Regions from separate parts of the Sphingomonas sp. So64.6b genome, predicted to be linked through region 3. Evidence: predicted binding sites of a transcription regulator. Region 3 holds the regulator's gene; each other region holds the start of a gene.

Region 1 (10,605 bases), 860 kb from region 3:
GCCGAGTGATGGGGGGCTGGGTGATGGGGGGCTGGGTGATGGGCTGGCGGCGATAGTCATAAACTCTCCATAGCGTCCGCCCTGAGCTTGTCGAAGTCCGTAGCTGCGGCTGGAAGGCGCTTGAATCGAGCCGCGCGATGAAGAGCGGGAGAGATATAGGACACCGGTTGACGCATATCTTCGGCGCGGGGCGTGGGGAAATATGGAACACCGGATTGTTGCATATCTTCAGGAGTACGGGCGCGGAGATATCGGACACCGCCTTGTCGCATATCCCGACACCCCGCAAAGCTCAGTTTTCAGCCGCTGATAGTTCTTTTTCCTATCAATCAAGAGGGGTTTTGGACATAATGGCCGCGACAATGTTCTGAGCGGACGTAGGGGCGGCAATGGGGATCGCTCGAAAATGCCTGAACCGTCACGGAGACTATTTGATGAAAAAGCTTTCGACCTTCGCCCTGATTGCCGCCGCCTCGCTCGGTCTCGCTGCCTGTGGCGGCGCTAAGCCAGCCGACAATGTGACGATCGAGAACGAGACGGTGCTGAATTCCGAGGGCGAGATCCTCGACAGCAACCTGACCGTTGACGAAACCGCACTGGGCAACAGCGGTGACAATGTGATCGTCGATAACGCGACCGACACCGTGGCGCTGAACGACACCGTCGCCAACGCACATTGAGCGGGAAAACTCGGGGAGCCCGGAAAACTCCGGCATCGCCGAAGCTGAACTAGCAGGCCGCGAAGCAAGAGTTTATATCCCAGCCGATCGATAGGAATTACTATCAACGGCGTCAGGTTAGCTCCCTGGACATAGCCTTGGCCCGACACCTGTGTGTCGGGCCATTTTTCATTCGGGCGGGTTTCTTTCGGCGATCCACTCCGCCCCTAACGGGGGTGGGTACAGCGGATGCCGATCTAAAATACTACGGCCCCGGATAGCGCTCGAACGCCGGCAAATCCTTGATCCGGTCGATCCAGCCGAGTTTCTCCGCCGCCTGCACATGGATCGCCGGCGCATGATCGCCCGCATCGTCGAGCGTCGCGGATTGCAGGTCGATGATCCCCGGCAGCACCACCGCATTGGTGTAGAACAAGCCCGTCCCGCACGTGCCGCAGAATTGCCGCCGGCCATTTTCCGACGATTCGTAGGTCACCGGATCGCCCAGGATTTCCACCTGTTCGGCCTTGTACGCCATCCACCCGACCATCGGCGCGCCGGCCGAACGGCGGCAATCGTCGCAATGGCACAGCGCGTGATAGACCGGATCTCCGCTGGCGACATAGCTGATCGCCCCGCAATGACATTTCCCGCTTGGCATGACCGTCTCTCCTTTTCCCGTTTTGTTCCACATCTGGAGCATCACGGCAAGCGGAGTCGTGTCGATTGTCGCGAGCCTCAGCCGGTGCCGCCCTGCAACACCGCGGCCATGCGCGCGACCACCGTGTTCAGCGCCTTGAGCGGGCGGATCATCACCTTGAATTCGGTTATCAAGCCCGCTTCGTTCCAGCGGATCATGTCGACACCCTCGACCTCGACCCCGTCAAGCTCGAGCGCGAAGGCCAGCACCGCCGAGCGATCCGCGTCCCAGTGCCCGGTGTAGCGGAAGCTGTCATTGTTGAGCACGACCATCGCGGCGCTGAGATATTGCACCACCAGCGTTTTGCCGGCCTGTGGCCGGTGCACCGCTGGCGACAGGAATACCGCGTCGTCGGCGATCAGCGCGTCGAGCTTCGCCGGGTCGTTGGTGGCGACATAGTCGTGCCAGCGCGCGATGACGTCCATATGGTCTCTCCTGTTGGGGATGAGATAGCGCTCCGGAGCGAGCGAGTCACCGCACCCCTCCACCCCGTTCGCCCTGAGCTTGTCGAAGGGCCGCTCTTCTCCCACGACACAGGAAAGAAAGAGCGGTGCTTCGACAAGCTCAGCACGAACGGGGAAAGGTTGGTTCGCAAAAACGGGGTTGGGTTTGAGGCTCAGAGCGAACGGGGATAGGGCGGCTCGCAATAGCGAAGCGCGGTTCTCACGCTTGCCCTCTTCCCTCACGTTCCCTACCTGTTCACCGATGACTCTGCCCGCGCCCTCCCCTGACGATCCGCCCTATATCAGCGGGCTCAATGCGCCGCAGCGTGAGGCGGTGCTGACCACCGAAGGTCCCGTCCTGGTCCTGGCCGGCGCTGGCACCGGCAAGACCGCGGCGCTGACCGCGCGGCTTGCACATCTGCTGTTCACTCAAAAGGCGTTCCCGTCGCAGATCCTCAGCGTCACCTTCACCAACAAGGCGGCGCGCGAGATGCGCCACCGTGTCGGGCGGCTGGTCGGCGATGTGGTCGAGGGCATGCCGTGGCTCGGCACCTTCCATTCGATCTGTTCGAAGATGCTGCGTCGTCACGCCGAACTGGTCGGGCTGCAATCCAACTTCACCATCCTCGACACCGATGACCAGCTGCGCCTGCTCAAGCAATTGATCACCGCCGCCGATCTCGACGAGAAACGCTGGCCCGCGCGCGCGCTCGCCGGGCTGATCGACGGATGGAAGAACAAGGGATGGACGCCCGCCGACCTCGATGCAGGCGAGAGCGAGCTTTACGCCAATGGCCGCGGCAAGGAGATGTATGCCGCCTATCAGGCGCGGCTGATCGCGCTCAACGCGTGCGATTTCGGCGATCTGCTGCTGCACATGCTGGTCATCTTGAAGCGCGACCGCGAGGTGCTGAAAATGTATCAGGAGCGCTTCAAATATATCATGGTCGACGAGTATCAGGACACCAACAGCGTCCAGTATCTCTGGCTCCGCCTGCTCGCGCAGGAACGCAAGAATATCTGCTGCGTCGGCGACGACGACCAGTCGATCTATAGCTGGCGCGGCGCGCAGGTGGAAAACATCCTGAAGTTCGAAAAGGATTTTCCCGGCGCGACGATCATCCGGCTCGAACAGAATTACCGCTCCACCCCGCACATCCTCGCCGCCGCATCTGGCGTGATCGCCAACAATAGCGGCCGCCTCGGCAAGACGCTGTGGACCGACGAACAGGACGGCGAGAAGGTCAAGGTCATCGGCGTGTGGGACGGCCCGGAAGAGGCCCGCCGCGTCGGTGAGGAGATCGAAAGCTGCCAGCGTGCCGGCAAGTCGATCGACGACATCGCCATCCTGGTCCGCGCGCAGCACCAGACGCGCGAGTTCGAGGACCGCTTCATCTCGATCGGCATGCCGTATCGCATCGTCGGCGGTTTCCGCTTCTACGAACGCGCCGAGATCCGCGATGCGCTGGCCTATCTGCGCGTCGTCGCACAGCCGGCCGATGACCTTGCCTTCGAACGCATCGTCAACGTGCCCAAGCGTGGGCTCGGCGACAAGGCGGTGCAGAAAGTGCATCAGCTTGCCCGCGCGGAAGGCATTCCGCTTGCCACCGCCGCTGCGCGCATCCTCGACACCGATGAGCTGACCCCGCAGGCGCGCCGCGCGTTCGGCAATCTGGTCGGCGACATGGCGCGCTGGCGTTCGCTCGCCAATGACACGCCGCACCCCGAACTGGCGCGCCAGATCCTCGACGAAAGCGGCTATACCGCGATGTGGCAGGCGGAAAAATCCGCCGAGGCCGCCGGCCGGTTGGAGAACCTGACCGAACTGGTCCGCGCGATGGAGGAATATGAGAGCCTGACCGCGTTCCTCGAACATGTCAGCCTGGTGATGGATAACGAAGCGGCGGCGGAAGAGGCCAAGGTGACGATCATGACGATCCACGCCGCCAAGGGCCTGGAGTACGACACCGTCTTTCTGGTCGGCTGGGAAGAAGGGCTGTTCCCGTCGCAGCGCTCACTCGACGAAGGCGGCCTGGCTAGCCTGGAGGAGGAACGCCGCCTCGCCTATGTCGCGATCACGCGCGCACGGCGCCGCGCGGTCATCATCCACGCCGCCAATCGCCGCATCTATGGCCAATGGACCAGCAGCATCCCGTCGCGCTTCGTCGGCGAACTGCCCGACGCGCATATCGAGAGCGAAAGCAGCATGTCCGGCGGCGAAAGCCTGTGGCGCGCCAACTGGTCCGAACGTGCCGACCCGTTCGCGGACGTCGCACGCGGGACTGGGCGCGGGCCGGGCTGGCAGCGCGCAGCGGGCGTGAACCCGGGCGGCAGCTTCACCAGCCGCACCTTTACGCGCGAGCCGTCACGCGTGGTGGAGAGCCGAGCGAGCGCGGTGAGCATCGGGAATAAGGGTAGATCCGATGTGGCTGTGGGAATGCGGGTGTTCCACCAGAAGTTTGGTTATGGTGAGATTGCCGAGATTGAGGGGAACAAGCTGGAGATCGACTTCGAGGCTGCGGGTCGGAAGCGGGTGATGGATAGTTTTGTTACGGTGGGTGAATAAGTCCACACTGTAATTGTGAGAGGGATTCCAGCGATCATGGCGATGAGGCGTGATAAGTACATCAGCGCATTGCAAGGTTTTGGGTTTACCTTGGTGCCTATCTTTTCGATGTTTCTCGTACAATTGATCTTCATGCGACAGATCATTGAGTTAGTATGGTGGCGAGATTCGTGGCGAGATTCGTTGCAAGAAATCAACGGATATATATCGCTTTATCGGATTCTCGCGGTAGAGCAATTCGTTATTGTGGCCATTATTCTGGCTGTGCATTGGCTTATCGCAGCCATTTTTGGCCGGGGTCCGGTTAGAAGAACTTTGATCGGTAATACTTTTCTGATTTCCGCCGGATTGATATATTTATCAGCTGTCATAATATATTTAACGGTAAATAATCCCGGATCATATCTTGAATTTATTTGCCCGTCCTTTGATATTGAAACGCGCATAACATCATTTGGTTTTGATGCGGAATCTGACTGTAGTTACTCTTCCTCCCATTGGGTTTCGCAACTACTCCTCGGATTGCCACTTATGCTTACTTCGGCCAGCGCAGTTACCCGGATAATAGCGTCTAGATATCGAACCAGGGCAACGGCTGCTATTTCATAGCGAAGCCGATCGTTGCACCTCATTCTTACCCTAGCCCGTCATCGGTGCCGCCGTAGCGCCGCTCGTAATCGACTTGTGCCGCCGCCACATCGTCAATGCGCGTTTCGGCCCAATCGATCATGAAGCGCAGAGCGCAATTACGGTGGCAATTACGGTGACAGTCCACTTTTTCTCACGTGTGGTTTCGAGGCATGGTCACAATTGGCGGACTGTCACCGCAATTAGATAAAATTACGAGGGCAGTTTGCCAGCTCCCCAAGCCGTAGATCCACGCAGCGCTGACCGAAAAATCGGAGTCGGCAGTGGATCGCGACGATCTCCTGTGTCAGGCATGGCACGAGTAGGAGAAGCGATGTGGTGAGACGATCTTTCATTGCGGGCCTCCTCGCCACGCTCGGCGCCGGCCGTGGTCGAGCTGAAATGCCCCCGACGAAGAACCTCCCGCCCGTGCCGGTCTGGCAACCCTCGTTCTCGCAACCGGTCGATAGGATCGTCGATCGCATATCCTATTATAACGACGGCAAAGCCGACTTCGCGGTTCTCCGTAACGGGACCTGCGTGATTTTGGCTGATGGGTTATCCGACGCGAATGCCAATGCTTTCTCGCTCAAGGTGCTGGCTGATATTTTCGCCTTCCACCCAGACATGAACCCGACAGGAATGGACGACGGCAATATCCTCGTTCGATACAATCATCCCGCCGCGAATGTGGTGCTCAGTGACATCGCAAAGGCGCATTGGCAGGAGATCGAAAGGCGCCACCTGGATGGCCTGACGCCGGACGAAGTTCTCATTACGCCGCTCGGACCAAACAAGTTCGACGATCTTGGCAAACAGGCCCTGCTCGGCCGCGCCTATATGTTCATGGATGCCCAGCGGCCCGAGATCATCAAGGTCGTTCGCCACCACTAGGATTGCCTAAATTCCAGATAGCACGGGTTGGTAACCAGAATTACGGGCCTGTTCTACTATGGCTCTTCTTCAGCACACTATGGAACTCCCGATAGATTCAATCGCTCGTCAGGTTGGTGCCTTGAACTGTCTGGCTCAACGCTGCACGACGAAGTTGGACTTCGCGTAAGGCTTCTTCCAGGCGAGTTGCAGTAGCTTTGCCGGGATTTCCTCGATTATTCGCCGCATTGATCGCCGCTATCAGGTCGGTGGCCGTAGAACGGAGGTTTCGCTCTTGCACGATAGCGTTCAGCCCCTCGCGATTGATAGTTGCATCCAGAAGAACCTGCATTCCATGCTCGAATGAGCAAGTCTGATGATAGACGTTGACCATACGAATCATCTCATCGACCGTGTATATTATGAAATCTGTTTGTCGCTTTGAAATGAGGGCCGTCAATGCCGCCGATCGCTCTCCATCTATGGCCTTCGTAATCGCCTGAATAATCTGGTTCTTGTAGAAATTGGCGTTGACATGATCCTGCGTTCCACTCGTGATAGCTGCGGCACCCGACAGAATAGACTTGGCCTGCTCTCCGCCAACGATCGTCGAAACAGTCGAGAGCGCGGTAGTCGCGAAGCTCAGGCTGGTATTGGTCATCGCCTGGTTGGCAACCATGCGCCCCTTTTCTAGGACGCAGATGTCATCGGCATGCTTCAGAAGGGCAGCTTCCAATCGGTTGCGATCAACATTGCTCCTGCTGGCCAGCGTGTAGGCCTTGTCGGAGCTGCCTTGAAAGGCAAAGCAACTCAAATCGATTGCTTCGACGCGTGAAACATCGCCCAACCCTCGTACATATGGGCATGTCCCGTCCGCGCTCTTATAGACTGCCATCGAACTGGGATTTATCCGGGCTTTGCTGCCGATCGTGCCGCAACCCGCCAGTGAAACACCGACTATAAAGACCAATGCAAACCGTATTATGTTCATTACCATATCCCCCGACTTGGTGAACATAGGTTTACGATTGACGCGAGCCGGAGTCGAGTTGAGATCGAACGGAATTGGTCTGATCGGCAGTCTCCTGGATAATTGCCGCGCATTCAATTATGAATTACGACAATTATAGAGCCCCCCCCCTTAGACTGCTACCCTTTGGTAGGGACGCGTCATTACCGTAACACTTACCTCTCCTAATGCGGCCTTGAGGTTACTTCTTCCATGAAGAAAATAGGCTAGCTTGCGCAAGCTGCCACTCAATAACGCAACCCGGTATCAAGCCGATAGAATAGCAGCCCCAATGGCCCCTTGCCCGGCGCGCGGGCCGGCATCCTCCGCACGGCTTGCCGAACCGCAAGCGACGCCCGTTCGATCGCCCAGCGGATTTCCGCCTCCCCGACGCCATCGTCACCGGCCGCCGCGAGGATGGTTGCGTGCGCGGCATAGGCCGCCGGGCCGAGGATGTGATTGACCTGATGCGGCGTCGCAATCGGATGGGTATAGGCGGAGGCGGCGGCGGTAGAAGCCGCGCGCGCTGCCGCGGCGGCGGCGGGGTCGCCGACCTCGCGTGCGACGGCGTGGGCCGCCCAGGCGATTTTACGCAGCGTTGCGGTCCGTGTGCCACCATCGGCAAAGACACGGCTTTCCGCGATCGCATCGCGCGGACGCGTATCGTCCAGCGCCTTCGCCTCGAATATGGGCAGTGTCCGTTCCGCACAGTCGGCGGCCCAGCGGGCGATATGGCGCAGATCCTCGATGGTCAGTTGCGGTGCGCCGGGGTCATGATCCATTATTTACGGTCCTGGGTGGATGACGGCGATCGGAATCGCCCGGTCAGCAACGGCGACCATAGCCGCAGCCCGCGCTCGATGTCTCCGGGCGTCGTTTCAGCCGGGCGATCCGCATGGTTCTCCGGCGTCGTCATGAATTACCGTGACAGTCCACTTTTCTAACTCTTCACCGCAAGGCATGACAATAGCGGATTGTCACCCATCCCTCACCTGACAGCCATTGGCGCATCCGTTGCGCCGCTCGTAATCGACTTGCGCTGCGGCCACATCTTCGATCCGCGTTTCGGCCCAATCGATCATGAAGCGCAGCGCCGCGAGAAGTTCGCGACCGAGTGGCGTGATGCCATAGGTGACCGTCACGGGCATCGTCGATTCGACCGCGCGCGTGACGAGTCCGTCGCGCTCGAGCGACCGCAGTGTCTGGCTGAGCATCTTCTGCGAAATGCCGTCGATTTGTCGTTTCAGTCTGTTGAAACGCATATCCTCCGCGCCGAGCAACAGCAGGATCAGAACGCTCCATTTATCTCCGATCCGATCGAGCAACTGCCGTGTCGGGCAATTGCCGGCATAGACGTTGCCGCGTGAAGCGCCGGTTTCGTGAAGGTAACCTGATGTGGAGAAAGTGCCGTCTTGCATGGGGAGTTTCTATAGCCAACTAGGTCTCTGTTGGAAACCACCGGAGATCATTGATGAAAGTTGCAGTTCTGGGCGCGAGCGGTCGCGCCGGGTCGGAGATCACCAAGGAACTCGCGGGTCGTGGGCATCAGGTCGTTGCCATCGCCCGCAAGCCCGATGCGATTGTCGACGCGCCGGATGTCACGGCGATCGCGGGCGATGCATCAAATCCGGCTGAGCTTGCCGAGCTGATCCGCGGCAGCGACGCCGTGATCAGCGCGCTGCATTTCGACGTGCCGCCCGACACGCTGCTCTCTGCGTTACGGCAGGCGGGCGTGGGGCGGCTGCTGATCACCGGCGGCGCGGCCAGTCTTGAGGTCGCGCCCGGCCAGCGCCTGATCGATTCACCCGACTTCCCGGAGGAATGGAAGGGTGCCGCGATGGGCGGGATCGCTTTCCTGGACGACCTTCGCAAGGAGACAGCCATCGACTGGACCTTCTTCTCGCCCGCCGCGCTCATCTTCGAAGGCCCGCGCCTCGGCCAATACCGATCAGGCGGCGACCAGCTCGTTACGGATGATGCCGGGGACAGCAAGATCAGCTTCGCGGACTACGCCATCGCCATGGTCGATGAACTGGAACAGAAGAACCATAGCCGGGCACGATTCACCGCCGCCTATTGAGAGAGATGTCCCGAATGGCCGCTATCATGCCTGGGAAGCTGATAGCGGTCGGGGATATGGGGACGGCTTCCTTCACCCCTCAGCCGCCCCCGCGCTTCGCGATGCAGACTTTTCCGTGAGCGTCGAACAATCAGCCGGCGCGCGATCTTAACCAGGCGACCAAGGAGCTTTGCGCGATGCCGTCCGGGTCGCTCGACGTGGTCAGCGTGTGCCGATGGCGGGCACGGCACGATCGCTTTGCTGCGTCGCCCCTGAGCGCGACTTGTCGGGCCGGCGGATAACGAGGTCGACCTGACCCCGATTCATCCGCTCGCTTTGGAACCGGCCCGTTCCGCACCCGTTTATTGACCAGACCTGACGCAAGGAGGCATCATGTCCGAACTCAACACAGCACCGTGGGAAAAGGAACTGCGCGCGCTGCTCGATCAGATCCAGGCGCAACCATCGCGCGACGCGACGACGGAACGCCAGCGCATCGTCGTGCTGAAGAACCTGATCGCAACGGGAGGCCGAAAGGCCGCGTGATAGCGACGCCCCGGCGATTGACGAATGCCACGCCGTCGAGCGGATCGATTCACTTCCGTCACCGCCCAAGCCAATCAGCGGCGGCGAGGACCGCCACCTGGTGCCCTGCCCGCTCTTTGACATGACGATTATCCAGACAGCCTGGTAACCGACCGGCATTGCCTGTTCTTTCGCTGCACCCGGCCGATCAAGGTAAACAACACCTTAATCCGTCCCGCCCCGGCACGCTCCAAAACAGGGGCTGGCAAGCGGCACCGCTTTGCCGGAGATAGCCTCGTATGAGTTGGCGACTCCCCTTCGCGGCTGGCCGCAAGACCCTTGGCGTTCAGCTAATCACGCCATTGCTGTTCGGCGCCGCGTTGTTCGTCGGCACGATCGGCCTGATCGCCGCGCCGTCACCGGCCACGACCGCCGCGCCAAAGCCTGCGCCCGCCCAGCCCGTAACGCCGACGCCGGTCCCCAAGGCTGCCGCTACGCCAGCGCCTGTCCCGGTCGATACGCGCTTTGTCGTGAAGCGCATACTGGCGGTCGAAGGCCCGATGCGGCAGGGCGATTCCTACTGGGACGAAAGCGGCGCCCCGGCTGGACCGATTGTCGTCACCATCGACCTTGCCGCGCAAACCCTGTCGGTGTTCCGCGCCGGTTATGAGATCGGCACCGCCGTCATCATCTATGGCGCCGATGAAAAGCCGACGCCGCTCGGCATCTTTCCGATCACGCAGAAGGACGCCGATCACGTCTCCAACCTGTACGACGCGCCGATGCCGTACATGTTGCGCCTGACCAATGACGGCATCTCGATCCATGGCAGCAAGGTCGGCGACGGCTTTGTCACCCATGGCTGTGTCGGGATCCCCACCGCGTTCGCGAAGAAGCTGTTCGGCGTGGTCAAGCTTGGCGACAAGGTGATCGTCACGCGCGGCGAATTACTCAACCTGGGCGACGCCATCACCGCGGCTTGAGGGGACAAGTCCGGTCAGCGCATCATCACGCTAAAATCCCGCCCGCGATAGCTGCGTCCGCAAATTCTGCAGCACGCGCCCCGATACGGGCGACAGCTCACGCGCGGGCTCGCCCTTGCGCAGGCGTTCGCGGTCCTTTTCCGATGGTTCGATGCGGCGCA
Region 2 (10,605 bases), 810 kb from region 3:
GTCATTGGGTCTGCGATGCGATTCAACCAATGCAAAACAAAGCTGCTATTCTGGAATGACGCCGGATAGTTTCAATATAGCCCTTCATTTTGTCGCAGGCGATGAGAACGCATCCGTTGATGAAACGCGAATTGCGCACATAACGTTATCGCGCGTCTACCCTGAAGGTTTCCTGGAAAGGCGAACCGCCCTGCATCAACGCCTTACCGATGAGATACAAAGCAGGACGGACAGGGCCAACGCCTGGAAGCTGATTACGGATGATGACGATGCTATGCTTATGGATTGGGCAAGCCATAGCAAGCCGTGGGACGACTATTCTGAAAGCGAATTCGTAAAATTCGCCAATTGGCTGAAGTCTGCCGGTCCCGACGAGCGCCATATGGCTGCATTTCTATGCAATTGGGATTACGGTTTGGCTCCCCTGATCTGGATCGTTCGACAGGATGACTGCGATATCGCGACCGCGCTTTATGTATTCTTCGGGTGTGACCCTGCCTATCACCTTGAATTTGAAGGCGATCGGAGCCGGGTAAGTCATTCGATCGAGGCTTTTGACTTGATGATGGAGGCCAAGGATCGCATGGAAAATGGCTTCTACGAGCGATCGGAAATTTATTTCGATACGCAAAATGATATGAGAATCATCGCGAAATATAAGCCAACCCAACGGCAATTGGATGCCGTCCTGCCCAAAAATATAAAGCCGGTTTATGAAGGCAGGAGGATAGATCGGGAAAACAGATTTGGAGGATTGCGGTCGCCCTCATTTGTAATTGACTAGCCGGCAGCCCGAAACGTGGACGGACACACGCGGCTTGTTTGATGCGGAGTCAGTATCCGAGCTGCGCGCAGAGCTTGGCGACACGTGGAAGTCGAGCGTCCTTAACGCCGTCCGCCAGCCAACGCCGCGCCTTTGCGCAGTTCGCCTGGGTTTTCGGGTTTGCGGAACTGGTCCGGGAACGCGACCGCCCAGCCTCAGGCAATCCCTCACGCGCGGCTTCCTCCATGGCGCTGCCCATGGCTTCGGTCTGCATGAGGCCGCCCCAATCCACGCCGTCCTGAGGCTGTGCAGTGGCGGACATTCCCAATGCACCGACAAGCGCGACACACTTCCACGGAGTCATGAGCGTCCTTCCTGCCGTTTCGAACTGCGGACGGGATTCCAACGGCCTGGCTCTTGTGGTCGACTTCTCTTGCGACGGACCGTTCGTGAAAGGCGATTATTGAGTCCTCTCATGGGCGAGAGAGCCCTCCTTCTTCGGCGGCTTTCGGGCGGCGGGCAAACGCTCCCGAGCCCGTGCTGATCGCCGGGTGCTGGTTCAACAACATCGGAACATTAGCGGTTTGTGAAATAAAATGCGGGTAGGCGGGGCGCAGGAGGTCATGGTGATGATCTGGCTTGTAAAGATATGCGTCGCCTGGCTGCTCGCGATCGGCGGCATGACGGTCATTGGTGGCCTACCACGCGGGCGCAGCGCCTCGCAGCCATCATGGGACGGCTTTTTTGGGATCGCGCTTGTGATGGGTCTGCCCATGCTGCTGTTTGCGTTGGTGATCGCCCTGCCGCTCTCGCTGCTGATTACCCGCAGCATGTCACCATTTGCGGGAGCGATTCTCTACCCAGTCCTGATTTCCGGTGCGGCCTGGCTGACCGGTGCATCCCTCCCAAGCGGATGGAAGGGAGTGCAACAGGCAATGAGCCTGTTCGCCTTCATCATGGGAGTGAGCTGGAGTCTTCTGAGCCTTTTGGTGTGGCCTTCATCCGCCTCCATTTGAGGCTTTTCGAAGGGCAACCAACCATCTGTTGCGCGGCGCGGCGCGATCGACATTCGTCCTTTTCGAAAGCACATGGCTGGAGCGATGCATGACGTTTTCCACACCTAGGCTTTGGCTGCGGAAACTCGCCGGTCTCGGCGTCACTCTGTTTGTGGTTACCTATTTTCTCGTGGGCAACCGTCTCCTTCGCAATCGGCACATCCGATACGAACTGACCATCGCGATCCAAACGCCGGAAGGGGTCCGACGCGGATCTTCGATCATTCAGGCGACGATCGAACGATCGGTTCCATTCTGGGGCGACAACGGTATCCATCACACGGTCACGGGTAATGCACCCATGGTCGAGCTGCCGGACGGGCGGCTCGTTTTCGCCTTGCTTGGCGGTTCCGGCAACGTCTCGCTGCCTGAACTTGCCGCTCAGGATACGAACGTCATACCCTTCATCTCGGATTGGAAACGCCGCAAGTCCACCAACCAGATCTGGTCACGGCTGAAGGCGAAGCGCCCTCATATCAATGTCGATGCGGCAACCATGCGTCGCCGGGAGACGCCGTCTGCGGGTTCGCGTTATCCCACGATCGTCGTCCTCGACCCGGCCAACGCAAAACCGATACGACGCATTGAGCTGGCAAATTGCGAGGAAATGCTCGGACCCGGGTTCAGCGTGACGGGGCTTGAACTCAGGTTCGTCGACACGCCGCCGGATACGGCGTTCGATCCCCCTTGGCTGCGGACAGTGTCGCAAGCGCTTGACGACCTCAGATCGTCCGACCTTCCGCGTCTTGATGTGGATCTCGCAAACTTGGTCGCGCGTCGGGCGGGATGAAAACATAAGATTACGCCACCCTTCGCGAATGCATGAGGCCCGGCAGCTTTCGGGACTGCCCTGCGCAGCCATCCGGCAAGATTCAAATCACGCGTCCATCGTGTCTTATTCAGGCGTCCCGAATAAAGCCCGAGAGACAAACCTCTTTAAATCGCCTCATCCGAAAACGAGCCGACCGTGAACATTGCCCACGAGATTTCCCGATATTCCCGTAAGCGCACCGCGAAATTCCCATGCCGCTGCCTCGGAATTCCCGTAAGATTTCCCGTAAATTCCCGTGGAACGCCCGAAAATGCATCTTCCCGTATCGGTTCCCATAGCTACGGGATTTTGGGACGTTCACGCCATGCCCCGGCCACGCCACGGCGCCGGCTGAACTGACCCACCGATTCAACGCCATCGGTTTGGCGGTTAGCACCACTCCCAACGGCATTTCATCGCCGGCCGATCCGCTCTTTGACATGACGAGAAACAGTCACGATCCCGTATTGCGGGAACAGGGCGAACCGCCGGGCGAGGCCGCCTTGGCGCGGCGCTGCATGGATCCGCAACGCCACCCGTAGACGCGCCGCTCCACACCCGCCCAAACACCGGGTTTGGCTCATATCCCCGCACGTGATAGCGCGCTTTGCCATGACGCCCGCACAATCCCGGCTGATCGACGCCGTCCGCACCGCGCTTGGCCCCAAGGCGGTATTGACCGATCCGGCCGATATCGAACCCTGGCTGCACGACTGGCGCGGCCGCTATCACGGTACCACGCCCGCGATCCTCGCGCCCGACAGCCGTGACGGCGTGGCGGCGATCGTCGCGCTCGCCAGTGACCATGGCGTCGCAATCGTGCCGCAGGGCGGCAATACCGGGATGGTCGGCGGGGCGACGCCGCCGGCGGACGGCAGCGCGCTGATCCTGTCGCTGCGCCGCCTCAACCATATCCGAAGCCTGTCGCCGGCCGATAATCTGGTGATCGCCGAGGCGGGGGTGATCCTCGCCGATCTCCATGCCGCGGCGCTGGCACAGGGGCGGCGTTTCCCGCTGACGCTCGGTGCCCGTGGCAGTGCGACGATCGGCGGGCTGGTCTCGACCAATGCCGGCGGGACTCAGGTGCTGCGTTTCGGCACGATGCGCGCGCTGGTCGCCGGGGTCGAGGCGGTGCTGCCCGACGGATCGATCCATGACGGGCTCGCCGCGCTCAAAAAGGACAATCGCGGCTATGATCTCGATCAGCTGCTGATCGGGGCGGAGGGGACGCTTGGCGTGATCACCGCCGCCACGCTGCGCCTCGTGCCGGCAATCGCCGCCCGCGCGGTCGCCTGGGTCGGCGTGGCCAGCCCGGAAGTGGCGCTCAACCTGTTGCGCCGGCTCGAGGCCGCGACGCAGGCGGTGGAGAGCTTCGAGATCATTCCCGCGGATTCGCTCAACCTGGTGCTGCACCATATTCCCGGCACTCGCGCACCGCTCGATGGAAACCATCCCTGGCACGTCCTGATCGAGGCGGTCGCGACCGACCAGGCCGCCGAGCCGCCCGCCGCGTTGCTTGAACGCCTGCTCGCGCCGGCACTTGCCGACGGCCTTGCCGCCGATGCGGTGATCGCCGCGAGCGAGGCGCAGGCCGAGGCGTTCTGGCGGCTGCGCGATTCGATCTCCGAAGCCGAACGCGGCGCCGGCCCCGCCGTGCAGCACGACATCTCGGTGCCGGTCGCGACCATGCCGCGCTTTATGATCGAGGCGGCGGCGGCGAGCGAGGCGGCATTCCCCGGCACGCATGCCAGCGCCTTTGGTCATCTCGGCGACGGCAATGTCCATTTCCATGTCCGCGCGCCGATCGGCATCGACCCGGCGCGCTGGTATGCGGAGGACGCACCGCGCGTGACGCGCTTCGTCAACGATCTGGTCGTCGCCAGTGGCGGGTCGATCTCGGCCGAACATGGCATCGGCCAGATGAAGCTGGGGGAGCTCGAACGCCTGTCTTCACCCGCGCGGATGGCGACGCTGCGCGCGATCAAACGCGCGCTCGATCCGCACGGGTTGTTCAACCCCGGAAAGCTCGTGACGCTTGCGCCCACGCCCGCCACACCATAGAGCCACGAGCCATTCGTTTCATGCGCCCCAGAGTCGTCTTGGGAAAGGAATCGCCTCTGGGGGGTCTGGGGCGTGCCAGTTCAGCACTATAATTTTCGATGGAGAGTCCGATGGCCAGCGCGCCACAACAGCAATCGCAACTGCCGCTTTTCTACAACGCGCTCGAGCCCTTGTCCTCGGAGGCCCATGCCGCGTTCCATTCGAAGCAGATGGATCGCGCGCCGTTCCTGATCAATCAGCACGCGATTCCCGTCACGGTCGACGAATTCCCGCTGGCGCAGCGCTTCATGCCGATCGTCTTCACCGCCGGTGACGATTCGATTCCGATCGCGCTGATGGGCCTGAACGAAGGCGTTAATGTCTTCATCGACGACGAAGGCAAGCTGATCGAGAATAATTTCTACGTACCGGCCTATGTCCGCCGTTACCCATGGATGCTCGCGCGACTGCGCCCCGATGCGCAGGAATTGTCGCTTTGCTTCGATCCGACCTCGGAAGCGATCGGCAATTTCGAAGACGGCCTGGCGATGTTCGAGGACGGCCAGCCGACCGCTTTCGTCAAGGACATCCTGTCGTTCAACGAATCGTTCGAACAGGCCGGCGCTCGCACCAACAACTTCATGCGCGAGCTGAAGGAACTGGACCTGTTGATGGACGGCGAAGTCTCGATCCAGCCGGACGGCGCGGATCAGCCGTTCCTCTATCGCGGTTTCCAGATGGTCAATGAGGAAAAGCTCAACGAGATGCGCGGCGATCAGCTGCGCAAGATCCAGAAGAACGGCATGCTGCCGCTGCTCTATGCGCACCTCTTCTCGCTCTCGCTGATGCGCGATATCTTCGCGCGCCAGGTACAGCTCGGCAAGATGCCGGCTCCTCAGCTGGCGGTCTGAAGGACCGATGCGTAGCGCCCTTGCCAGAACCGACCGTTACGGCAGGGGCGCGATCGCGCTGCACTGGATCATCGCGATCCTGCTGATCGTCAATCTGGCGCTTGGCCTGCTCCATGAATCGCTGTTCGACGGGATCAAGGGGGTAATCCCCCTGCACAAGTCGCTCGGCTTCACGATTCTGGCGCTGACGCTGGCCCGGATCGCCTGGCGGCTCGGGCATCGCCCGCCGCCGCATCCCGTGACGATGCCCGGTTGGGAACGGGCGACTGCCAATACGGTCCATTTCACCTTCTACCTGCTGATGATCGCCTTGCCGCTGACCGGCTGGCTGCTGGTGTCCGGCGCCAAGGTGCTGCGTCCGCTCAACTGGTTCGGGTTGTTCGACATCCCGTTCTTGCCGGTATCGAAGGCAGTGGCTGGCGCGGCGCGGTCGTTACACGAGCCGCTCGGCCTGCTCATGCTCGCACTGATCATGCTCCACCTCGCCGCCGCACTGCGCCACCATCTCGTGCTGCGCGACGGCGTGCTGGCGCGGATGCTGCCCGGGGTGCGCGTCCGGGGTTAGGGCCGCTTTGGCACCCCTACCTCCGTTCGCCCTGAGCCTGTCGAAGCCGTCCTGAGCGCCTGCCCTGGCAGGCAGTCGAAGGGGGCACGAGCCCAAATATGGGACCTCACTTGCTGCACCGGGGCTTCGACAAGCTCAGCCCGAACAGTTTGGGCCCGAACGGTTTGGGCCCGAACGGTTTTGGGGTAGCGTCGCCTCATTCAGGCGCGCCTTAGCTGGCCTTTTTCTCAAACAGGCGCTGCATCACCGCACCCGCCGCCGCGCCGATCGCATCGGCGATCTGCTTGGCATCCTGCGCACCGACCTCAGCCGTTCTGGTAGCCGTTTCGGCCGCTTTGCTTGCCGCCTTGCGCCCCGCCTGACTGCGTGCCGCGGCGGCAACGACTGCGGTGATGCCGGCGGCGATCACTTCGCGCCCGATCGGGCTGTTGGCCTTTTCGAGCAGCGCCGCGCCCGATTTGCGCAATTCCTTGGGCAGCTTGATCCCGCCGATCCGCTTGGGCAGCTTCGCCGCCTTGGCGCCGCCGCCGGCCTTTGCCGCCTTGTCCTTCTTGGCCATGACCCGTCCTTGATTGAGTGTGTTGTTTGCATAATACACGATATGTACTGATGCTACAACTCACTCCACTCGGTAATCGTCGCATGGCGGTATTGGCTTGTCCGGCACATAGTCGCCGCTTTCGTCATTAAGCGCGAAGACGCGGCGATAGCTGCACACCGGATCGACCGCCCATTTCAGGTCTTTCTTGCGCAGCGCCGCCGCCGCCAGCGAATCCGCCTGGCGCGTGACGCGGCCGGGATAGCTCTTCGCCCTGGTCGTGAAGATGAAGCGCGCCGGTCCACTGCTCACCGTCGGATCGATCGCCAGCGTCCCGTCGAATGCATATTCATCATGGCACGCGCCCGCACGCTGCTTCATGTCCTTCTCACCGAAACAGGCGCGGATCATCGCCGATCCGCCGGACGGCACGTTCAGCACTGACAGCGCGTTGCCCAGCTTGCTGTCGAGCGCGATCAGCCGCAATGTCGTGGAACTGGCCCCACCGCCCGAAAAGCTGGTCGATAGCGTGGTTTCGACACCGATCATCACGCTGCCCGATTGCGCCAGCACGACAAGCTTCGGCCAGATCGCGACTTGCGCGTCGCCACTCTCGCCCGGTAGCGCGAAGCTGGTGATCGGTGTTGCGCCTTGCGGCGGGGGCATGCGGTCGAACACATGAAGCGTCCACACATTCGCATCCACGTCGCGGCTCAGCTGCGCGCAGCGCTTGCGGTCGGCGGTACAGTGCAGCGCCGACGTACTGGCTTCGTCCACCGCCTTTCCGCCTGGCTGTGGCTTGATTGCCGCGAACGCCTCGATCCGGTTACCCGCCCGGTCTGCCTGCAACGGCTCGGCGGGGGCCGGCGCGGCAACGGCCAGCATTGGCAGGAGGATGGTCAACAAGCTGCTCATGCGCGCTCCATCGATCGGTGGGCCCTAACTCTCGCGCCCGGCGCCGTTCCGGGCAAGCGCCTTTCGGTAAAATCGGGCCGCCCGATAAAGTCGGCGATATCCGGCCGTTGCGAGTCACGCATCGGCATCCCACATGCCATGTGCTGCCGCGTACGGTCTTGCCCAATCCGAACAAATATGGAACACGTCACCGCATGCTGACTCACATTTCCGTCCGCGGCGCGCGCGAACACAACCTCAAGAACGTGTCGGTCGACATCCCGCGCGACACGCTCACCGTGATCACCGGCCTGTCCGGATCGGGCAAATCGAGCCTCGCCTTCGACACCATCTATGCCGAGGGTCAGCGCCGCTACGTCGAATCGCTCAGCGCCTATGCGCGCCAGTTCCTCGAACTGATGCAGAAACCGGACGTCGACCATATCGAGGGCCTGAGCCCCGCGATTTCGATCGAACAAAAGACCACCAGCCGCAACCCGCGCTCGACCGTTGCGACCGTGACCGAGATCTACGATTATATGCGCTTGCTCTGGGCGCGCGTCGGTATTCCCTATTCGCCCGCCACCGGCCTGCCGATCGCCGCGCAGACCGTCAGCCAGATGGTCGACCGCGTGATGACTCTGCCGGAGGGCACGCGGCTTTACCTGCTCGCGCCCGTGGTGCGCGGCCGCAAGGGTGAGTACCGCAAGGAACTGGCCGAGTGGCAGAAAGCCGGCTTCACCCGCGTGCGCATCGACGGCGAGATTTACGAGATCGACGAAGCGCCCGCGCTCGACAAGAAATACAAGCATGACATCGAGGTGGTGGTCGACCGCCTGGTGATCGGTTCGGGCATCGCGACGCGGCTGGCGGAGAGTTTCGAATCCGCGCTCAAGCTCGCCGATGGGCTGGCTTATGTGGATTTGGTGGACGGTACGGTCGCCTCCTTAAGCCCCTCCCCTTCAGGGGAGGGGTTGGGGTGGGGCAGTGCCTCAAACGCCGGCGCCAGTGACTCCCCCACCCCCAACCCCTCCCCTGAAGGGGAGGGGGGTAAGAAGAACCGCGTCAAGGAAGCGCCGCAGAAGTTCATCGCTGAAACCGCCACCACCGACGGCGGCGCGATGAAAGGCGCCGGCGTCCCCGCCAACCGTATCGTGTTCAGCGAGAAATTCGCTTGCCCGGTCAGCGGCTTCACCATCGCCGAGATCGAACCGCGGCTGTTCTCCTTCAACGCCCCGCAAGGCGCATGCCCGGCGTGCGACGGCCTGGGTGAAAAGATGCTGTTCGACGAGGATCTCGTCGTCCCCAACCACGCGCTCAGCATCAAGAAGGGCGCGGTCGTGCCCTGGGCCAAGTCCAACCCGCCATCGCCTTATTACATGCAGGTGCTGGGCAGTCTCGCGCGCGAATTCGGCTTCAGCCTCGATACGCCATGGGAGGAATTGCCCGGCGAGGTGCAACTGATCATCCTCCACGGCACCGGCGGGCGTCCGGTTACGCTGACCTTTGTCGACGGCCGCAAATCCTACGACGTCAAGAAGCCGTTCGAGGGCGTGATCGGCAACCTCAACCGCCGCCTGCTGCAGACCGAAAGCGCGTGGATGCGCGAGGAACTGAGCAAATACCAAAGCAGCGCCGCGTGCGAAGTGTGCCACGGCGCGCGCCTCAAGCCGGAGGCGCTGGCGGTCAAGATCGGCATGCGCGACATCTCCAGCGTCACGCGCCTTTCGGTGGTCGATGCGCTGACCTGGTTCCAGAATGTCCCCGCCGACCTGACCGGTCAGCAGAACGCGATCGCCGAACGCATCCTGAAGGAAATCCTCGAACGGCTCGGCTTCCTCAACAATGTCGGGCTCGACTATCTCAACCTCAACCGCACCAGCGGCACCCTGTCGGGCGGCGAAAGCCAGCGCATCCGCCTCGCGTCGCAGATCGGCTCAGGGCTCTCCGGCGTGCTCTACGTGCTCGACGAACCCAGCATCGGCTTGCACCAGCGCGATAACGACATGCTGCTCAAGACGCTGCGCCGCCTGCGCGATCTCGGCAATACCGTGCTCGTCGTCGAACATGACGAGGACGCGATCCGCACCGCCGATTACGTCATCGACATGGGCCCGGGCGCCGGCGTGCATGGCGGCGAAGTCGTCGCGCAAGGCTCGCTCGCGGAGGTGCTCGCGACCAGGGGCAGCATCACCGCCGACTATCTCAACGGCACGCGCGAAGTCCCGGTGCCGGACAAGCGCCGCAAGGGCAACGGCAAGAAACTGACCGTGCACAACGCCACCGCCAACAATCTGCGCGGCGTCACGGCCAGCCTGCCGCTCGGCACTTTCACCTGCATCACCGGCGTGTCGGGATCGGGCAAGTCGAGCTTCACCATCGACACGCTCTACGCCGCCGCCGCGCGCAGCCTCAACGGCGCGCGCATGCTCGCCGGCAAGCATGACAAGGTCACCGGGCTGCAATATCTCGACAAGGTGATCGATATCGATCAGTCGCCGATCGGCCGCACCCCGCGCTCCAACCCGGCAACCTATACCGGCGCCTTCACGCAGATCCGCGACTGGTTCGCCGGCCTGCCCGAAAGCGCGGCGCGCGGCTACAAACCCGGCCGCTTCAGCTTCAACGTCAAGGGCGGCCGGTGTGAGGCATGCCAGGGCGACGGCCTGCTCAAGATCGAGATGCACTTCCTGCCCGACGTCTATGTGACGTGCGACGTGTGCCACGGCGCACGCTACAATCGCGAAACGCTGGAGGTGAAGTTCAAGGGCAAATCGATCGCCGACGTGCTCGACATGAATGTCGAGGACGCGGTGGAATTCTTCAAGGCGGTCCCGCCGATCCGCGACAAGATGGCGATGCTGGCGGAGGTCGGCCTCGGTTACGTCAAGGTCGGCCAGCAGGCGACGACCCTGTCCGGCGGCGAGGCGCAGCGCGTCAAGCTCGCCAAGGAATTGTCACGCCGCGCCACGGGTCAGACTTTGTATATCCTGGATGAACCCACGACCGGCCTGCATTTCGAGGACGT
Region 3 (10,605 bases):
GCGTCACGCCCATGTCGTGATCATCGACCACCACCGCGAGCATATAGGTCGGCGTGCCGTCCGAGCGCAGCAATACGAAATCATCGAGTTCCGAATTCTGTACGGTGACCGGGCCCTGGACCTGGTCGTTGATCGTCGTGGCGCCGTCCTTCGGTGCCTTGATTCGCACGACGAAAGGCGCGTCCTCCGGTGCTTCGTCCGGATCGCGGTCGCGCCAGCGGCCATCATAACGCATCGGCAGCTTCGCGGCCCTCTGGCTTTCGCGCAGCGCCGTCAGCTCTTCAGCGGTGGCGTAGCATTTATAGGCATGGCCCGAGGCGAGCAGTTGATGCGCGACCTCGGCGTGGCGTGGCGCACGTTCGAACTGGAATATCGCATCGCCGTCCCAATTCAGGTCAAGCCAGGTCATCGAATCGAGAATTGCGTCGATCGCCGGCTGAGTCGAACGCGCGCGATCGGTATCTTCGATGCGGAGCAGGAATTTGCCGCCATTCGCCTTGGCGAATAGCCAGTTGAACAGCGCGGTGCGCGCGCCGCCAATATGCAGGAAGCCGGTTGGCGACGGCGCGAAACGGGTAATGACTTGCCCAAACGCCGGCGCGGCCGCCGAATTGTCGCCCGATGTACCCGGGACGGCGGCATCAGTAATTGCGCTCAAGCGCGCATCCTTTCACACATGTATCAGATGGCCAGTTCAGCCGCCCACGCCCCTAGCACGCGACCTTGGCCGCTTCAAATCGGCCAGGGATGGCATTTGTCCGGTATTCGTAACGCGCTCGAACGCTGGCTCGAAGCGGAGCGCGACCAGCTTATATTATGGTTTCCGGTAGCAGTCGGTGCTGGGGTGACGGCGTGGCTGATGCTGCCTGACCCATCGGCATGGCGCGCCGCTTTGCTCATGGCGGGTGGGGTGGCATTTCTGGCACTCGCGGTTGGGCGCGGCGGCCGGGCGGGAAGGGCGGTCGGCATCGGTGCGCTGGCGGCGGCGCTCGGCTTTTCGCTAATTTGGTTGCGGGCGAGCGACGCCGCCGGAATCGTGCTTACGCGGCCGGTGATCGTCGCGTTCGAGGCGCGGGTCGAGACGATCGAACCGCTGGCGGCGCGTGAACTGGTCCGGCTGCGGCTCGCGCCGATCCAGGTGATCGATCAGCCGACAGATCGAAAGCCGACCAGGCTGCCGGAGCATGTGCGTGTCAACCTGGCCGAGGGCGACGTGCCCGCAGCGCTTACCCGAGGTGCGACGATCCGGTTGAAGGCCCGGTTGATGCCACCGCCCCAGCCGGCGGTGCCGGGCGCCTATGATTATGCGCGGGTCGCCTGGTTTGACGGGATCGGCGGCACAGGGCGTGGCTTCGCTCCGGTCGCGGTGATCGCGGCGGGTGATGCACCCGGCGCTGGCCTACGCGACCGGCTTTCGCGCCATATCCAGACCCGCGTCGAGGGCAGCGCAGGCGGGATCGCCAGCGCGCTTGCAACTGGCGACCAAGGCGCGATCGCCGAGGAGGATGCCGAGGCGATGCGTCGTTCGGGCCTTGCGCATCTGTTGTCGGTCAGCGGCCTGCACATCACCGCGGTGGTGGCGGCGACGATGCTGGTCGTGCTGCGCCTGCTCGCGCTGAGCCCCTGGCTTGCACTGCATTTCCGCTTACCGCTGATCGCCGCGGCGGCCGGTGCCGCTGCCGCGATCGGCTATACGCTGCTTACCGGATCGCAGGTGCCGACGATCCGCTCATGCGTCGCGGCGCTGCTCGTGCTGGCCGCGCTGGCGATGGGACGCGAGGCGATGACCTTGCGGCTGGTTGCGGCGGGTGCGGTAGTCGTATTGTTGCTCTGGCCCGAATCACTCGCCGGGCCGAGCTTCCAGCTGTCCTTTGCCGCGATCACCGCGATCATCGCGTTGCACGAACAGCCGCGTGTGGAATCCTGGTTTGCGCCGCGTGGCGAGCGCTGGATCGCCAAAATCGGCAGGGGGCTGGGGTCGCTGATCCTGACCGGGTTGGCGGTGGAATTTTCGCTGATGCCGATTGCGTTGTTCCACTTCCACAAGGCAGGCTTTTACGGTGCGCTGGCCAATATCGTCGCGATTCCCTGGACCACGTTCGTCGTGATGCCGCTGGAAGCGCTGGCGCTGTTGCTCGATACCGCCGGCCTTGGCGCACCTTTGTGGTGGCTTACCGATCATTCGCTCAACCTGTTGTTATGGCTGGCGCGGACGACCGCCGGTTTGCCAGGATCGGTCGCGGCGCTGCCTGCCATGCCCGCCGGCGCCTATGCGCTGATGGTCCTGGGCGGATTATGGATTGCCTTGTGGCGCACGAGATGGCGGCGGCTCGGGCTCGCCCCGCTTGCGATCGGAATCTTGTGGGCCTTGACGACGCCGGCGCCCGATCTGCTGGTCACTGGCGATGGGCGCCACGTCGCGATCCGCACGACGAATGGCGGGCTGGCACTGCTGCGTGACCGGGTCGGCGACTATACGTCGGACATGCTCACCGAAAATAGCGGGGTCGATGGCGAGCCGCTGCTGCTGGCCGATCAGCCCGACGCGCGGTGCAATCGCGATTTGTGCCTGACCGAGCGGCGTATCGGCAGCCGAACCTGGCGCATCCTCGCCACGCGCAGCGCCTATCTGGTGCCGGCGGGCGAATTGATCGCGGCATGCAAGGGCGCGGATATCGTGGTCAGCGAGCGGCGCTTGCCCATGGCCTGCACACCGCGCTGGTTGAAGCTCGACCGGCCGACGCTGGCGCAGACCGGCGGTGTTGCGATCACATTGCAGGATGCCGCGGTCCGCACCGTATTCAGCCCGGCCGACGCGCATCCCTGGGTGGTGGCCGGTAAGTTACCCGCCGGCAGACTGGCACGAAGACGCTTTGACCGACGCACTTCCTCCCGTTCGCCCTAACCCGTCAAAGGGTTCGCCGGTCAATCGTAACGGCGCAGAAGCCCGGCGAGTTTACCCTGAACGCGGACCTGAGCGGGCGAATAACGCTGCGCATCATAGGCGCGGTTGGCCGGATCGAGCCGAACCATCGCACCTTCGCGGCGGAAATATTTGAGCGTCGCTTCGCTGTCGTCGATCAGGGCGACGACGATCTCCCCATCGCGCGCCGTATCGGCGCGGCGGATCAATGCATAATCGCCATCGAGGATACCCGCCTCGACCATCGAGTCGCCCGACACTTCGAGCGCATAATGTTCGCCACCACCGAGCAATGCGGCGGGGACAGCAAGCATCGAACTGCCCTCGAACGCTTCGATCGGCACGCCGGCGGCGATGCGGCCGTGCAACGGGATCTCGATCACATCGTTGGCGGGTTCGGGCAGGATGCGGATATTGGCCGGCGCAGCAGGCGTTTTCCGTGCAACATCGCCGCGTTCCGGCACCTTCAGCACTTCCAACGCACGGGCGCGATTGGGCAGGCGGCGAATGAACTGGCGTTCCTCGAGCGCGCTGATCAGGCGATGTACGCCCGATTTCGATTTGAGATCGAGCGCCTCTTTCATTTCTTCGAACGAAGGCGACACGCCGGTTTCGGCGAGACGATCACTGATGAAGCAGATCAGCTCATGCTGTTTGCGCGTTAACATCCGAAATTCCTCCGTCGGAACAGACTGGGAACGTTGTCGCAATGTTCCCCCGGCTTGTCAAGCGATGCGCAGGGTGTCGACGATTTCTCCTGCAGCTGCGGCCGGCGCATGCGGCGCGCGAACGATCAGACAGTCGGCGCGCGCGAGGGTGCGCAGCATCGACGAGTCCTGGATTGTCGAGGCAAAGACCCGGCCATCACGCGTTTCCGCGCGCAGAAAATCCTGGCGATGGTCATTGGCGGCGAGAGCTTCGCCGAGCATCGCCGGCGTGGTGCGCGGCAGCGGATCGGCCGCGCCACTCATCGCGGCGATCAACGGGCGCAGGAACAGGGTTGCGGTGACGAAGGCGGACACCGGGTTGCCAGGCAGGCCGAGCACGACCGTTTCACGGAGCCGCCCCGCCATCATCGGTTTCCCCGGGCGCAGCGCGAGGCGCCAGAAATCGATGCTACCTCCTGCGGCCTCAAGCGCGGGGCGGACGAGATCATGGTCGCCGACCGACGCGCCACCGGTGGTGACGAGGATATCCGCATCGACCCGGCTCAGGGCCGCGGTCATCACGTCGAGACGATCGGGGAGAATACCGAGATCGATCACCTCGACCGGCAAGTCGGCGAGCATCGCGGCGAGCATCACGCCATTGGATTCGGGAAGGCCCGCGCTATCGATCGCTGCGCCGGGCGCGGTCAATTCGTCGCCGGTCGCATTGATCGCCACGCGGATAGGGCGGCCGACCTGAAGCGCGCCATACCCCCCGGTCGCGGCAACTGCGATACGCGCCGGCGTGAGACGTTCGCCACGCGCCACGAGGATGTCGCCAGTCGAGAAGTCGAGCCCCTTCAAGCGAGTATTGCCGCCGAGCCGGCGGGGGCCTTCTCCGGCTAACGTCACTATATCGCCGTCGCGTGCGACCTCCTCCTGGACCATCACCGTATCCGCGCCTTGAGGCATCGCCGCGCCGGTAAAAATGCGGGCGGTTTCGTTCGCACCGACGGTGCCGGGGAACGGTCGGCCGGCGGCGCTCTCGCCGACCAGCGTAAAAGGGCCGGGCAGATCGGCGAAGCGGATCGCGTAACCGTCCATTGCCGAGAGGTCGGTGGTTGGCTGAGTTCGTAAAGCGACGATGTCGGCCGCTGCCCAGCGATTTGCGGCGGCGCGTAGCGGCATGGTTTCGCTGGAAACGCGGGGCGCGAGCGCGAAGAGGCGCGATTGCGCTTCGGCGAGGGGGAGAAGAGCAGGCGGGTTCACACGCGGTGATGTACCCGGCATGCTGCGCCCGCGTCCACCATGCTGAACGAGGAAAAGCCGAACAAGTATAAGCCGCTGCGGTCGCACCGACTCTCCGATGAACGGTCGTGCCACGCCGGGTTCAGGAACATTGCGCCATGGTGCACGCTTTGGGGGGCACCAGGAGTTGGATGCCATGACCAAGCGAATACACCTCAACCGCCTGTCTCCAGGCGTTCGTCAGGCCAGTGCTGCAATCGCCATTGCGGCGTCGCTGATGCTTGCCGGATGCAATCCCAAGGCCGCGACCGAGGACAAGGCGGCCTATCAATTGCCCGACCTGCCCGCGACGCTGCCGCTCGCGGCTGGCGATGCGACGACGATCCGCCCTGCGGCGGCGATCGCCTCGCTTCCCAAGGCACGCCCGATCAGGGCGGTGCAGCTGGCCGATCCGGGCCAATCCTATGCTTATGCCGACGATGCCTGGGGTTTTGCCGATGCGCTCGGCGACGCGCCGCCCGATTACGGCTTCGACTATGATGATGTCGAGCCATGGGCGTGGCAGGGTTATGACGATTCGATCGCCTTTGCCGAGCCGATCGATGACGGATACCGCTATTATTATTATCGCCCCGGCGCCGATTCGCCTTATTTCGTGCGCGATGGCGATTATGGCTATGGCTATGACGATGGTCAGCTGGCCGTGGTCTATGCCGCCGGCGGCGGGGTTCTGCCCTATGCCTCTTATGGACCGCGTCAGGATTATGCCGCGCGCTATTATGAGCGCGGCCGCAATCTCTATCGATCGTCGCGTCAGCGCCGCCCGGTGATCGCCGCCAATTGGGCCGAACGCCGCGATGCCATTGCGGTCGCGCGCGCGCGCTGGTCGGCGGAGCGCTCGCGTGAGGCAGACTGGCAACGTTACCATGCCGGCGTGGAGCAGCGGCAACAGCGCCATTGGGGCCAGGAACAGGTGCGCCGTCGTGCCGATATCGTGCGCTACGACACGTGGCGCGACCAGCGCTTCCGCACCCCGCCACCACCGCGCGCCATTCCGGCCGCCTGGACGCAAGCGCCCTGGGCACGTGATGCCAACCGTTATGCCCCGGCTGCGCGCGGCTTTGCCGGCGACCGGGCCGAGCAGCAGCGCGCCGTTGCGATCGAGCGTCGTCGCGTCGCCACCCTGGCGGCACGACCGGTCAACCCGCGCGACGAGGTGCGCCGCGCCGCGATCGATCGACAGCGCGCGCTTGGCCAGCAGCAGGAAAACCTGCGGCTCGCGGGCCGCGGTAATGCCGATCAGCAGCGCCTTCAGGCGCAACGCCAGGCCGAAATGGCGCGCCGCCAGGGCGAACGGGCCAGACAGGTCGCGGCCGGTGACGCCGCACAGCGCGATCAACAGGCGCGCGCCGCGGCGATGCAACAGCGCCGCGCAACGCTCGAGCGGGATCGGTCGGTCCAGGCGGCGCAACAAGCCAGGCGCATCCAGGCGCAGAATGACCAGCAAGCCCGCGTTGTACAGGTACGCCAACGCCAGCAGGCGCAATTGCAGGCGCGCGCTGCACAGCGGACGCAGGTCGAGCAACGCCGTCAGGGTCAGGCGCGCGCCGCCGAAGCGCAGCAACGTCGCCAGCGGCTTGCGCAAACCCAGACTCAACAGCGTCAACAGGGTCAGGCGCGTGCCGCACAGGCGCAGCAGCGCCAGGCGCAGATCCAGCAACGCGCTGTGCAAGCCCAGCAACGGCTGGCGGCTCAAGGCCAGGCCCGCGCCGCGCAGGCGCAACAGCGCCAGCAGGCTCAGACTCGCGCGATGCAAGCTCAGCAGCGTCAGGCGGCTCAAGGCCAGGCGCGTGCCGCACAGGCGCAACAGCGCCAGCAGGCTCAGGCGCGCGCGATGCAGGCTCAGCAGCGTCAGGCAGCACAAGGCCAGGCACGCGCGGCGCAAGCTCAACAGCGCCAGCAAGCCCAAGTCCAGGCGCAGCAGCGCCAACAGGCTCAGGGGCAGGCTCGTGCCGCTCAGGCGCAACGGCAACAGGTGCAAGCCCAAGCCCGCGCAGCGCAAATGCAGGCCCGCGCAGCGCAAATGCAGGCGCGTGTTGCGGCTCGGCCGGTGCCCGCGGCACGCCCGGCAGGGCCACTACGGCCTGATCGCGGCCGGGATCGGTGATCAATGGGTCGGCCGGTCGGGCAGACTGATCAGGCCGACCAGTCGCCCGATTTGCCGCCGGTCTTCGACAATAGGCGCACACCGCCAATGGTCATCGCCTTGTCGATCGCCTTGGCCATGTCGTAGATCGTCAGCAGCGTGACCGAGACGGCGGTCAGCGCTTCCATCTCGACCCCGGTCTTGCCGTCGGTGGTGGCGGTGGCAATGGCCTCGACGCCGCTCTCGTCGATCTTCAACTCGATCGCGACGCGCGACAATGGCAATGGATGGCAGAGCGGAATCAGCTCGCTGGTGCGCTTGGCCGCCATGATGCCGGCGACCCGCGCGACCGCGAGCACATCGCCCTTGGCTGCCGCACCATCGCGGATCGCGCTGATCGCGGCAGAGGACATGGTGATGCGTCCAGTGGCGATCGCCTCGCGCGCGGTAATCGCCTTGCCCGATACATCGACCATATGGGCTGCACCGGCCTGGTCGAGATGAGTGAGCTTGCTCATCCCACCAGCGCCCGTGTCGCCGCCTCGATATCCTGCTGCCGCATCAGCGCTTCGCCGATCAGGAAGCATTTCACGCCACGCTCGGCCATCGCATCGAGATCGGCGCGCGTCGTCAGGCCGCTTTCGGCGACGAAGGTGCAATCGGCGGGTGCTTTCGACACCAGTTCATAGGTGCGCGCGAAATCCACCGTGAAATCGCGCAAGTTCCGGTTGTTGACGCCGATCAGCCGCGACTGGAGTTTCATCGCGCGGTCGAGTTCCTTGGCGTCATGCACCTCGACCAGCACATCCATGCCGCATTCGATCGCTGCCGCTTCGATTTCGGCGAGCAGCGTGTCATCGAGCGCGGACATGATCAGCAGGATGGCGTCGGCGCCGATCGACCGCGCCTCCGGCACTTGCCACACATCGACCATGAAATCCTTGCGCAGCACGGGCAGCGTGCAGGCTGCCCGTGCTTCGGTCAGATAATGGTCGGCACCTTGGAACCATGGCTCGTCGGTCAGCACTGAAAGACAGGCGGCACCGCCGGCCTGATAGGCACGGGCATGCGCGGGGGGATCGAAATCGGCGCGGATCAGGCCCTTGGAGGGGCTTGCTTTCTTGATCTCGGCGATCAGCGCGTGGCTGGTCGTCGCTTTCGCGTCGAGCGCGGCGCGAAAGCCGCGTGGTGCGGTTTGTTCGGCACGGCGCGCATCGAGTTCGGACAGCGACGTGGTCGCCTTGCGCGCGGTCACCTCGGCGCGCTTGGTCTCCAGGATACGGTCAAGGATATCGGTCATGAATAAGCGATCCAGCGGTCGAGCAGCGCATTGGCTGCGCCCGAATCGATCGCCTCGCGTGCGGCATCGGCGCCTTCGCTCAGCGTATCGCTATGACCTGCAACCATCAGCGCGGCGGCGGTGTTGAGCAGTACCGCATCGCGATATCCGCCGGGTTCACCGTCAAGCAATCGGCGCAACGCCGCGGCATTATAGGCAGGATCGCCACCATGGATCGCGGCGATCGGATGACGCGGCAGGCCTGCATCCTCGGGTGTGAGGCGCGCCGGCATCTTCAGGCTCCCGACGCTGATCGTGACACTGGGACCGGCACCCGACAATTCGTCGAGACCCTCTTCGCCCGAAGCGACCAGGGCGGCCTCGGTGCCGAGCTGTTCCAGCGCCTCGGCATAGACCGTCGCGTAATCCGGCCGGGCGATGCCGATCAACTGACGTCCGACGCGCGCTGGGTTGGCGAGCGGGCCCATCAGGTTGAAGATCGTGCGACGGCCGATCTTTTTGCGAATGGGGGTGATGCGTTTCATCGCGGGATGATGATTGCCCGCGAACAGGAACGCGATGCCGATGTCGCGCAGGCTCGCCTCGGCCAGCAGCCCGGCACGCTCCATGTCGAGTCCCAGCACTTCAAGCGTATCGGCGGCACCCGCCTTGGACGATGCGGCGCGGTTGCCATGCTTGGCGACCGGAATGCCGCACGCCGCGACGACCAGCGAGACCGCGGTCGAGACGTTGAGCGTGTGATGGCCATCGCCACCGGTGCCGCAGACATCGACCGCGCCGGCCGGCGCGGCGATCGGGATCAGACGCGCACGGAGCGCACGCGCCGCCTCGGCGATCTCGATGCTGGTTTCGCCGCGATCGGTCAGCGCGATGAGGAAGTCAGCGATCGCTTCCTCCGACGTCTTCGCATCGAGGATATCGGCAAAGGCCTGCGCCGCGCTTTCGTGCGACAGCGGCGTGCTGGGATCCGGCAACAAGGCGAGACTCGTCACGCCAGCGCCTTTACCGGCAACCCTGCGATGCGCAGGAAATTGGCCAGCAAGGCGTGACCATGTTCAGTGGCGATGCTTTCGGGATGGAATTGCACGCCGTGGATCGGCAGCGTTTCGTGACGCACGCCCATCACCGATCCATCGGAAGCGGTGGCGTTGACGATCAGCGTATCGGGTGCGTCCTCGACGATCAGCGAATGGTAACGCGTGGCGGTGAATGGGCTGGGCAGCCCCACGAACAGCCCGGTGCCGTCATGCGACACCGGGCTGGTCTTGCCGTGCATCAGGCCCCCGCGCACGACCTTGCCGCCGAAATGCTGGCCGATCGCCTGATGGCCGAGGCAGACCCCGAGCAGCGGCTTGTGCGCCTCGGCGCAGGCGGCGACCAGGTCGAGGCTGATGCCGGCTTCGTTGGGGGTGCACGGCCCGGGTGAAATCAGGAATGCCTGTGCATTGCTCGCGATCGCGTCGCGCGCGGTCAGTGCATCGTTGCGCACGACCTTCACCTCGGCGCCCAGCTCCATCAGATAATGGACCAGGTTCCATGTAAAGCTGTCGTAATTGTCGACGACGAGGATCATGCCGCCGCCATAGCCGATGCGCGCCGAGGTGCAACCGCCGCGCGCCGTCGCGGTGCGGTTCCCCGTATTTCGTATTGCTCCCCTTGTTGAATGCTCGCCTCGCGATTGCCATGTTTAGGGCGTCGCGCTGCTTCATTCAGGGTGGAGCAATCGGCAGAGGCGGACGTTGATATCGCCACAGGAGTCGCACCAATGATCCGTTTTCCGATAGCCTTGATGCTGCTCGCCGTTCCCGCCGCGACCCTCGCGCAGGACAAGCCGGCTGCCGAAAACGGCAAGTCGCCGCTGCGTATTCGCAATGTGCAGCTCAATCAGGGCGAGAAATGTCCACCGGCGGTCGGCGACGAGATCGTCGTGTGCGGCACGATCGAAGAACCGTATCGCATTCCCAAATCTCTGCGCGAATCGAAGCCCGATGCGGCCAGCCAGTCCTGGGTCAATCGCGCCGCAACGATCGATGAGGCGGGACGTGTTGCCGGGGGCCTGCCCAATACCTGCTCGCCGGTCGGCACCGGTGGCCAGACCGGGTGCATCACGAAGATGCTGCGCGATTACACCGCGGAGAAGGTGGAAAAGAAAAGGCAGGAATCGAGCATTCCCTGAGGGGACGAAAGGTCATGCTTCGGGAAACCGAGGCAATTATTGGCCGAAACCGCTTTTATTGGCCGAAACCGCTTTCGCCCGCTCGCGTGATAGCCTCGCGTGCTGCGGCGAATAGCGCGCCCGCCTTCGCCTCGCATTCGCGCTGTTCATAAACCGGGTCGCTGT

Evidence for each region. Region 3 encodes LexA, which represses DNA repair genes until DNA is damaged. Its sites were predicted from a motif close to GTTCCNCNCTTGTTCT; they were not measured.
Region 1: G4G27_RS05815 (UvrD-helicase domain-containing protein) is a predicted target of LexA. The motif match lies at 2,046-2,061, and genes of this name have one in related genera.
Region 2: uvrA (excinuclease ABC subunit UvrA) is a predicted target of LexA. The motif match lies at 7,767-7,782, and genes of this name have one in related genera.

What each region holds. Positions count from the first base shown of each region.
Region 1 is NZ_CP048817.1:1,215,742-1,226,346, reverse strand. Features, by position in the region: gene G4G27_RS05830 (hypothetical protein) at 435-680, shown strand; gene G4G27_RS05825 (GFA family protein) at 925-1,320, opposite strand; gene G4G27_RS05820 (nuclear transport factor 2 family protein) at 1,398-1,784, opposite strand; gene G4G27_RS05815 (UvrD-helicase domain-containing protein) at 2,065-4,368, shown strand; gene G4G27_RS05810 (hypothetical protein) at 5,335-5,889, shown strand; gene G4G27_RS05805 (hypothetical protein) at 5,987-6,859, opposite strand; gene G4G27_RS05800 (putative immunity protein) at 7,126-7,659, opposite strand; gene G4G27_RS05795 (helix-turn-helix domain-containing protein) at 7,855-8,295, opposite strand; gene G4G27_RS05790 (NAD(P)-dependent oxidoreductase) at 8,349-8,957, shown strand; gene G4G27_RS05785 (hypothetical protein) at 9,330-9,482, shown strand; gene G4G27_RS24135 (L,D-transpeptidase family protein) at 9,761-10,444, shown strand; gene G4G27_RS05775 (septal ring lytic transglycosylase RlpA family protein) at 10,475-10,605, opposite strand, start outside.
Region 2 is NZ_CP048817.1:2,883,727-2,894,331, reverse strand. Features, by position in the region: gene G4G27_RS13905 (DUF4274 domain-containing protein) at 1-784, shown strand, start outside; gene G4G27_RS13900 (hypothetical protein) at 1,393-1,779, shown strand; gene G4G27_RS13895 (hypothetical protein) at 1,868-2,608, shown strand; gene G4G27_RS13890 (FAD-binding oxidoreductase) at 3,242-4,690, shown strand; gene G4G27_RS13885 (SapC family protein) at 4,801-5,580, shown strand; gene G4G27_RS13880 (cytochrome b) at 5,588-6,145, shown strand; gene G4G27_RS13875 (hypothetical protein) at 6,357-6,704, opposite strand; gene G4G27_RS13870 (hypothetical protein) at 6,765-7,598, opposite strand; gene uvrA (excinuclease ABC subunit UvrA) at 7,793-10,605, shown strand, end outside.
Region 3 is NZ_CP048817.1:2,074,822-2,085,426, reverse strand. Features, by position in the region: gene gltX (glutamate--tRNA ligase) at 1-580, opposite strand, end outside; gene G4G27_RS09995 (ComEC/Rec2 family competence protein) at 755-2,905, shown strand; gene lexA (transcriptional repressor LexA) at 2,926-3,591, opposite strand; gene G4G27_RS09985 (molybdopterin molybdotransferase MoeA) at 3,649-4,860, opposite strand; gene G4G27_RS09980 (hypothetical protein) at 5,015-6,985, shown strand; gene moaC (cyclic pyranopterin monophosphate synthase MoaC) at 7,015-7,482, opposite strand; gene trpC (indole-3-glycerol phosphate synthase TrpC) at 7,479-8,264, opposite strand; gene trpD (anthranilate phosphoribosyltransferase) at 8,261-9,256, opposite strand; gene G4G27_RS09960 (aminodeoxychorismate/anthranilate synthase component II) at 9,253-9,837, opposite strand; gene G4G27_RS09955 (hypothetical protein) at 10,030-10,440, shown strand; gene trpE (anthranilate synthase component I) at 10,496-10,605, opposite strand, start outside.